Regions from separate parts of the Pseudonocardia zijingensis genome, predicted to be linked through region 2. Evidence: riboswitches for the same ligand, from Rfam matches in the RefSeq annotation. Region 2 holds a riboswitch; each other region holds the start of a gene.
What was found. A riboswitch is a leader RNA that binds a small molecule or an ion and turns the genes downstream of it on or off. The one in region 2 is predicted to bind thiamine pyrophosphate.
Positions count from the first base shown of each region.

Region 1: it holds a riboswitch for thiamine pyrophosphate, as region 2 does, so the genes downstream of both, ACFPL3_RS18870 (ABC transporter substrate-binding protein) here and thiO (glycine oxidase ThiO) in region 2, are expected to answer to the same signal.
Region 3: it holds a riboswitch for thiamine pyrophosphate, as region 2 does, so the genes downstream of both, thiC (phosphomethylpyrimidine synthase ThiC) here and thiO (glycine oxidase ThiO) in region 2, are expected to answer to the same signal.

Region 1 is NZ_JBHSKO010000008.1:255,074-257,245, forward strand. Features, by position in the region: gene ACFPL3_RS18870 (ABC transporter substrate-binding protein) at 1-840, opposite strand, end outside; TPP riboswitch at 831-944, opposite strand; gene ACFPL3_RS18875 (hypothetical protein) at 971-1,633, opposite strand; gene ACFPL3_RS18880 (cytochrome d ubiquinol oxidase subunit II) at 1,671-2,172, opposite strand, start outside.
Region 2 is NZ_JBHSKO010000007.1:13,080-15,251, forward strand. Features, by position in the region: gene thiG (thiazole synthase) at 1-19, opposite strand, end outside; gene thiS (sulfur carrier protein ThiS) at 22-222, opposite strand; gene thiO (glycine oxidase ThiO) at 226-1,356, opposite strand; TPP riboswitch at 1,346-1,454, opposite strand; gene thiE (thiamine phosphate synthase) at 1,580-2,172, shown strand, end outside.
Region 3 is NZ_JBHSKO010000045.1:11,609-13,780, reverse strand. Features, by position in the region: gene thiC (phosphomethylpyrimidine synthase ThiC) at 1-1,122, opposite strand, end outside; TPP riboswitch at 1,117-1,221, opposite strand; gene thiD (bifunctional hydroxymethylpyrimidine kinase/phosphomethylpyrimidine kinase) at 1,234-2,085, opposite strand.

The DNA.
Region 1 (2,172 bases), on a different contig from region 2:
GGCGAGCATCTCCTGGCTGCGCGTCACGAGCTCCGGCTCGGTGAACGCTCCGGGGTTGGCATCCATGAGCAGCTGGGCGGCGCGGTCCGGGTCGTCGGCCGCGAGCTGGTAGCCCCGCTGGGCCGCCTGCACGAACTTCGCCGCGAGGTCGGGGTGCTCGGCCAGCCAGGGCGAGTTCCCGATCAGCAGCACGTTGTAGGCGTCCGGGAAGCCGTAGTCGGTGTAGGAGAACGTCTTGAGCGGCTGCCCGCGCAGCTCCGCCTCGATGCCCTCCCAGGCCACGAACGGCTCGGTGAAGTCGACCTCGCCCGCGTAGAGCGCCTCGTAGGCGGCGGTGCCGAGCACGACCGTGTCGAACTCGCCCCTGCCGCCGTCGGCCTGGATGACGGCGCGCATCTTCGGCTCCTCGTAGGCGGCGCCGAACCCGCCGTAGGTCGTGCCGTCGAGGTCGCGGGGCGAGGTGATGTCGGCCCGGTCGGCCCGCACCGCGATCTGCGTGGCCCAGTGCTGCAGCACGGCCATGACGGAGGTGATGTCGGCGCCCGCCGCCTTCGAGAACGTGAAGGAGTCCTGGAAGCTGACGCCGAACTCGGCGGCGCCGGAGGACACGAGTGTGTCGGGCGAGGTGTTGTTGTACGGCAGGAGCTGGACGTCGAGGCCTGCTTCCTCGAACCAGCCCTCCTGCTGGGCCACGAAGAGCCCGGTGTGGTTGGTGTTGGGCGTCCAGTCGAGGGCGACGCGGACCGTCTCCGACCCGCTGCCGCCGCCGCAGCCGGCCAGCAGCAGAGCCAGCACCGCGCCGAGGGCGGCCAGGATCCGGGGGACGCGTACGGGTGCCACGAGTTCCTCCCTACGCCGGTACTAACCGGGTCAGGTGCGAACGGTCAGCGGCCGGTCCTGCCGCCCTCTCAGCCTCGGAACGCGAGGCTCCCGTGGGTCGGCACGAGGATACGTCGTGGGGCGGCCCCGCTCACCCCGGCCCGCGGCCGAGTTCCCGCGCCCCGACCCCGCGACCGCGGCGCGAGCCGGTGTAGGCCCACGCCCGCAGCCTGCGCAGCGGCGGGGACGGGACCAGCTGCGGGTGGGTGTTGTGGACGGGGTCGAACGCCACCGGACCGCCCTCGTGCGGCGCCTCGAGCACGAGCCGCCCGACGGCACGGGTGACGCCGTGCTCCCGCTCGGTCAGGGTGAAGGCCATCGGCGCGGCGACGGTGGCGGGGTCGGCGCCCGAGGTCGCCAGCCGGTCCTCCGGCTCGAGGCCGAGCACCACCCTGGTGCCCGCGGCCGCGTACGGCATGAGCGTCGTGTACGGGCGCCGCGTCCACCCGTGCGACGGGACGAGCACCCGGTTGCCACTGGTGAAGAGCACGTCGAGCACGTGGCCGCCGATCTCGGTGCGCACGGCGACGCCGAGCAGGTCGGGCAGGCCGCCCGGCGTCCCGGCGCCCTTCGACAGCCGCACGAGCGCGGGCCGCTCGCCGGTGCCGCCGAGCGCGTTCGCGAGCACGGAGTCCCGCTCGGTCAGCGCGACGCGGGCGTCGAACAGGGCTCCGCGGGAGTGCAGCGCGGGCGCGGAGCGCCACCGCGCGACGCCCGCGAACGTCGCGGAGACGAGCTGGCGCAGACCGGGCACGGTGATGTCGTTCCCCGCCTTCCGCCGGGGGAACCGCTCAGCGCACCGCCCGTTCCCGCTGGAACGCCTGTTCTCGCTGGAACACGGTGAACAGGAACAGCAACGAGGGCACCAGGAGCAGGGCGCCCGCCCCGAGGACCCACAGCACCGTCGAGAGCACCGCGGGGTCGCCCGCCGCCGCGGCGACCGTCAGCCCGGGCAGCATGATCGGGTACTGCGCGACACCCCAGCCCCACAGGACCGCGGTGACGGCCAGCGCCGCGGTCAGGCGGACGAGCACGTAGCGGCGGGCGACCAGCAGCCCGAGCGACGCGACGCCGGCGAGCACGCTGACCACGGCGACCGGGAGCGCGCGGCCCGTGAGCCCGGCGAGGAGACCGGGTGCGTCCGCGCGGACGACCAGCAGCGCGGCGATCGTCGCGATGCCGACGAGCACACCGGTGCCGAGCGCCCGCCTGCGGAATCCCTCCGCGAGCTGGTCCCGCCCGGCCCGCCGGGCGTCGGCGCAGAGGAATACGGCGGCGAGGTACGCGGTGGTC
Region 2 (2,172 bases):
CGACCAGCATTTCGTCCATGGTCAGCCTCCCTGCACCGCTGTGAGCACCTCGACACGCGCACCGTCGGCGAGCTCGACGGACGGCCAGTCGGCCCGCGGCACCACCTCGCCGTCGACGGCGACCGCGACCCCGTGCTCCGGGGCGCCGAGCACGGCGAGCGCGTCACGCACGCGAGCACCGTCTGCGAGCTCGCGCTGCTCTCCGTTGATCCACACCTGCACGTGCTACCTCCTCACCATCGAGAACCGGGCGGGGTCTGCGGCGCGCACCGGCTCGGGGACGGCGCCGCCGCGCAGCAGGGCGAGCACGGCGTCAGCGCTGACGGGCGCGAGCAGCATGCCGTTGCGGTGGTGGCCGGTGGCCACGAGCAGGCCGTGGGGGCCGAGCGCCCCGATCAGGGGCAGGTTGTCCGGGCTGCCGGGCCGCAGCCCCGCCGCGCTCTCCACCAGCGCGTACTCGGCGATGCCGGGCAGGATGCGTTCGGCGTCGCGCAGCAGGTCGCGCACCCCGCCGACGGTGACCTGCGTGTCGAAGCCGAGCTCCGCCTGCGTGGCGCCGATGACGAGCCCGCCGTCGTCGCGGGGGACGACGTAGACCGGTCGGCCGTCCACGAGCGCCCGCACCGTGCGCTGCGGCGGCGGGAAGGCCCCTGCCCGGTGCGCGATACGCAGGATCTCCCCCTTGACCGGGCGCACCAGGCCGTCGAGGGCCGGGTGCAGCGCGGCCGAGTGGGCGCCCGCGGCGACGAGCACGAGGTCCGACTCGACGTCGCCGCCGTCCGTGCGCACGCCGGTGACCTGCTCGCCGTCGTCGAGGACGGCCCGGACGGGCTGCTCCACGACCCTGGCGCCCGCCCGCTCGGCCGCGACGCGCAGCGCGGCCAGCAGCACGCGGTTGTCGACGGCGAGGTCGCTGGGCACCGACAGACCGCCGCGCACGTCCGGGCCCAGCGCGGGTTCGAGGCGGCGCAGCTCCCGCCCGGAGAGCCGCTGCACGTCGCGGCCCAGCCGGCCCAGGAACGTGGCGAGGGTGTCCAGCTCGGCGCGGTCGCCCGAGCCGGTGGCAGCGACCACCGTGCCGTCGGTGCGCAGCCCTGCCGGGCGCCCGGCGGCGGACTCCAGCTCGGCGGCGAACGCGGGCCAGGCCCGCACCGCGGCCTCGCCGAGTTCCAGCAGCTCCTCCTCGCCCGGCCACGCCTCCGTGACGGGCGCGAGCATGCCCCCGGCCACCCAGGAGGCCCCTGACGAAGGCGCGGGGTCGAACACCGTGACCCGCAGTCCGGCCTGCGCCGCGCGCCAGGCGCAGGACAGGCCGATCACGCCTGCCCCGATCACCGTCAACGAGTTCGACATCATCTCCGCTCCCTGCGCCGGCATGACCCGGATCAGGTTCGACGGTCGGGATCTGTCGGATCCCCTCTCAGCCCGCAGTACGGACTCCCGTGCGCCACCTTGCTCTTCACCCTACGCCGTGTCGTTGGCCTCCGCTTCGCTCCGGCGGGCTCGCAGGCTCTCCAGGCCCGCTCGCTCGTCGCCGATGCCTCCCTCGTTCCCGAGGCAACGCGTAGGGTCGCCGAGCGTGCCTGCCCTCGACGGCGCCACCGTGCGCAAGCGACTGGACGACGCCCGCCTCTACCTCTGCACCGGCGCCCGCCGCCGCACCGGCGATCTCGCCGGGTTCGCCGACGCCGCGCTGGCCGGGGGCGTCGACATCGTCCAGTTGCGGGACAAGGGCCCGGACGGCCCGCTCGAGGCCCGCGACGAGCTGGCCGCGCTCGAGGTGCTCGCCGAGGCGTGCGCCCGCCACGGCGCGCTGCTGGCCGTGAACGACCGCGCCGACGTCGCGCTCGCGGCCGGGGCGGACATCCTGCACCTGGGCCAGGACGACCTGCCCGTCCGGTGGGCCCGCGAGGTGGTGGGGGACGAGGTGGTGATCGGGCGCTCGTCGCACAGCCCGGAGGAGACGGCGGCCGCCGCCGACGAGCCGGGGGTGGACTACTTCTGCGTCGGCCCGTGCTGGCCCACGCCCACGAAGCCGGGCCGCCCCGCTCCGGGGCTCGATCTCGTGCGCACGGTGGCGAGTCGCGCGCCTGAGCGCCCGTGGTTCGCGATCGGCGGCATCGACCACGCCCGTCTCGACGAGGTGCTGGCGGCGGGTGCGAAGCGCATCGT
Region 3 (2,172 bases), on a different contig from region 2:
CGCGATGTCGGTGGCGAGCGGGCCGAGGGTGTAGAACGGCGCGCCGCCGCACCACTCCTCCTCCAGCCGCACGTTCTCGTCGACCTTGTGCAGCGGCACGTGCCCCGGGCCCTCGATCATCACCTGGACGTCCTTCTCCCGCGCGATCGCGGTGAGCTCGCCCAGCGTGCGCAGTTCGGCGAGCTGCGCCTCGTCGTTGGCGTCGGCGATGGAGCCGGGCCGCAGGCCGTCGCCGAGGGAGAACGTGACGTCGTAGGAGCGGAAGATGTCGCAGAGCTCGGCGAAGTGGGTGTGGAGGAACGACTCGCGGTGGTGGGCGAGGCACCACGCCGCCATGATCGAGCCGCCGCGGGACACGATCCCGGTGACGCGCTTCGCCGTGAGCGGCACGTAGCGCAGCAGCACGCCCGCGTGCACCGTCATGTAGTCGACGCCCTGCTCGCACTGCTCCACCACGGTGTCGCGGTAGACCTCCCACGACAGCTTCGCGGGATCGCCGTTCACCTTCTCGAGGGCCTGGTAGATCGGCACGGTGCCGATCGGCACCGGCGAGTTGCGCAGGATCCACTCCCGCGTCTCGTGGATCTGCCTGCCGGTGGACAGGTCCATGACGGTGTCGGCGCCCCACCGCGTGGCCCACACCATCTTCTCCACCTCCTCCTCGATCGAGGAGGTCACGGCGGAGTTGCCGATGTTGGCGTTGACCTTCACCAGGAACCGCTTGCCGATGACCATCGGCTCCGACTCCGGGTGGTTGCGGTTGGCCGGGATCACCGCGCGGCCCGCGGCAACCTCCGACCGCACGAGCTCCGCGTCCACGCCCTCCCGGATCGCCGCGAACCGCATCTCGGGGGTGATCACGCCGGCCCGCGCGTGCGCGAGCTGGGTGCCCGGCTCGCGCGCAGCGATCCAGGGCGCGCGCAGGGCGGGCAGGCCGGCGGCGAGGTCGATCGTGGCGCCGTCGTCGGTGTACGGGCCGGACGTGTCGTAGACGTCGTGGTGCTCGCCGGTGGACAACTCGATGCGGCGGACCGGCACGCGCATGCCGTCCGGCCCCTCCAGGTACGTCTTGTGCGAGCCCCGGATGGGGCCGGTCGTGACGGACGGCACGGCAGAGCTCATCGCTCTTCTTCTCCCTACGTCGGCATTACCCGGACAGGTTCTGCGGTCGGCCTCGGCCCTCTCAGCCCGTGGTGTGCACGAGCTCCCGCGATGTGTTCAGCCGCGTCGAGATCAGACGTCCTGCTCCCACCAGCTGCGCACCGCCCACAACGGCGAGATCGGGCCGTGGCCCTTCCCCAAGGGGTAGGAGTGGCGCACGGCCTCCACCACGTAGCGCTTCCCGAACGTGACGGCCTCCGGCACCGTCATCCCCCGGGCCAGCCCGGAGGCGATGGCCGAGGCCATGTTGTCCCCGCCGCCGTGGGTGTTGCCGGTGTCGAACCGCGGACCCGGCAGCTCGGTGAAGGTGTGACCGTCGTAGAGCAGGTCGATGCACACGTCGGTGTCCTCGCGCAGGTGCCCACCCTTGATGAGCACGTACCGGGGGCCGAAGGCGTGCACGACCTTGGCCGCCTCGTACTGGGCCGCGCGGTCGTGCACGTCGACGCCCGCGATCAGCCGCACCTCGTCGAGGTTGGGGGTGGCCAGCACCGCGCGCGGGAACAGCAGCGTGCGGTAGGCCTCGAGGGCGGTGTCGGCGAGCAGCGGGTCGCCGTGCATCGACGCCGCCACGGGGTCGATCACCAGCGGGACACCGTCGCCGCCGATGCCGACGCGGTCGCAGGCGTCCACGATCGCCTCGATGATCGGGGTGTCGGCGAGCATCCCGGTCTTGGCCGCGCCCAGCGGGATGTCGGTGGCCACCGTCTCGATCTGCGCCGCCACCGTCTCGGGCGGGATCGGGTGGAACCCGCTGACCCCCAGCGTGTTCTGCACCGTGACCGCGGTGACCGCCACGCAGCCGTGCACCCCGCAGGCGGCCATCGCCCGCAGGTCGGCCGCGACACCCGCGCCGCCGCCGGAGTCGGTGCCCGCGATCGTCAGCACCGTCGGGGGTCTGGTGCCCACGGTGGGCTCGGTCATCCTCGCCTCCCTACGCCGGCATTACCCGGACAGGTTCGTGCGGTCGGCGGCGCCGTAGCCACCCTCTCAGCCCGCTGCTGCGAGCTC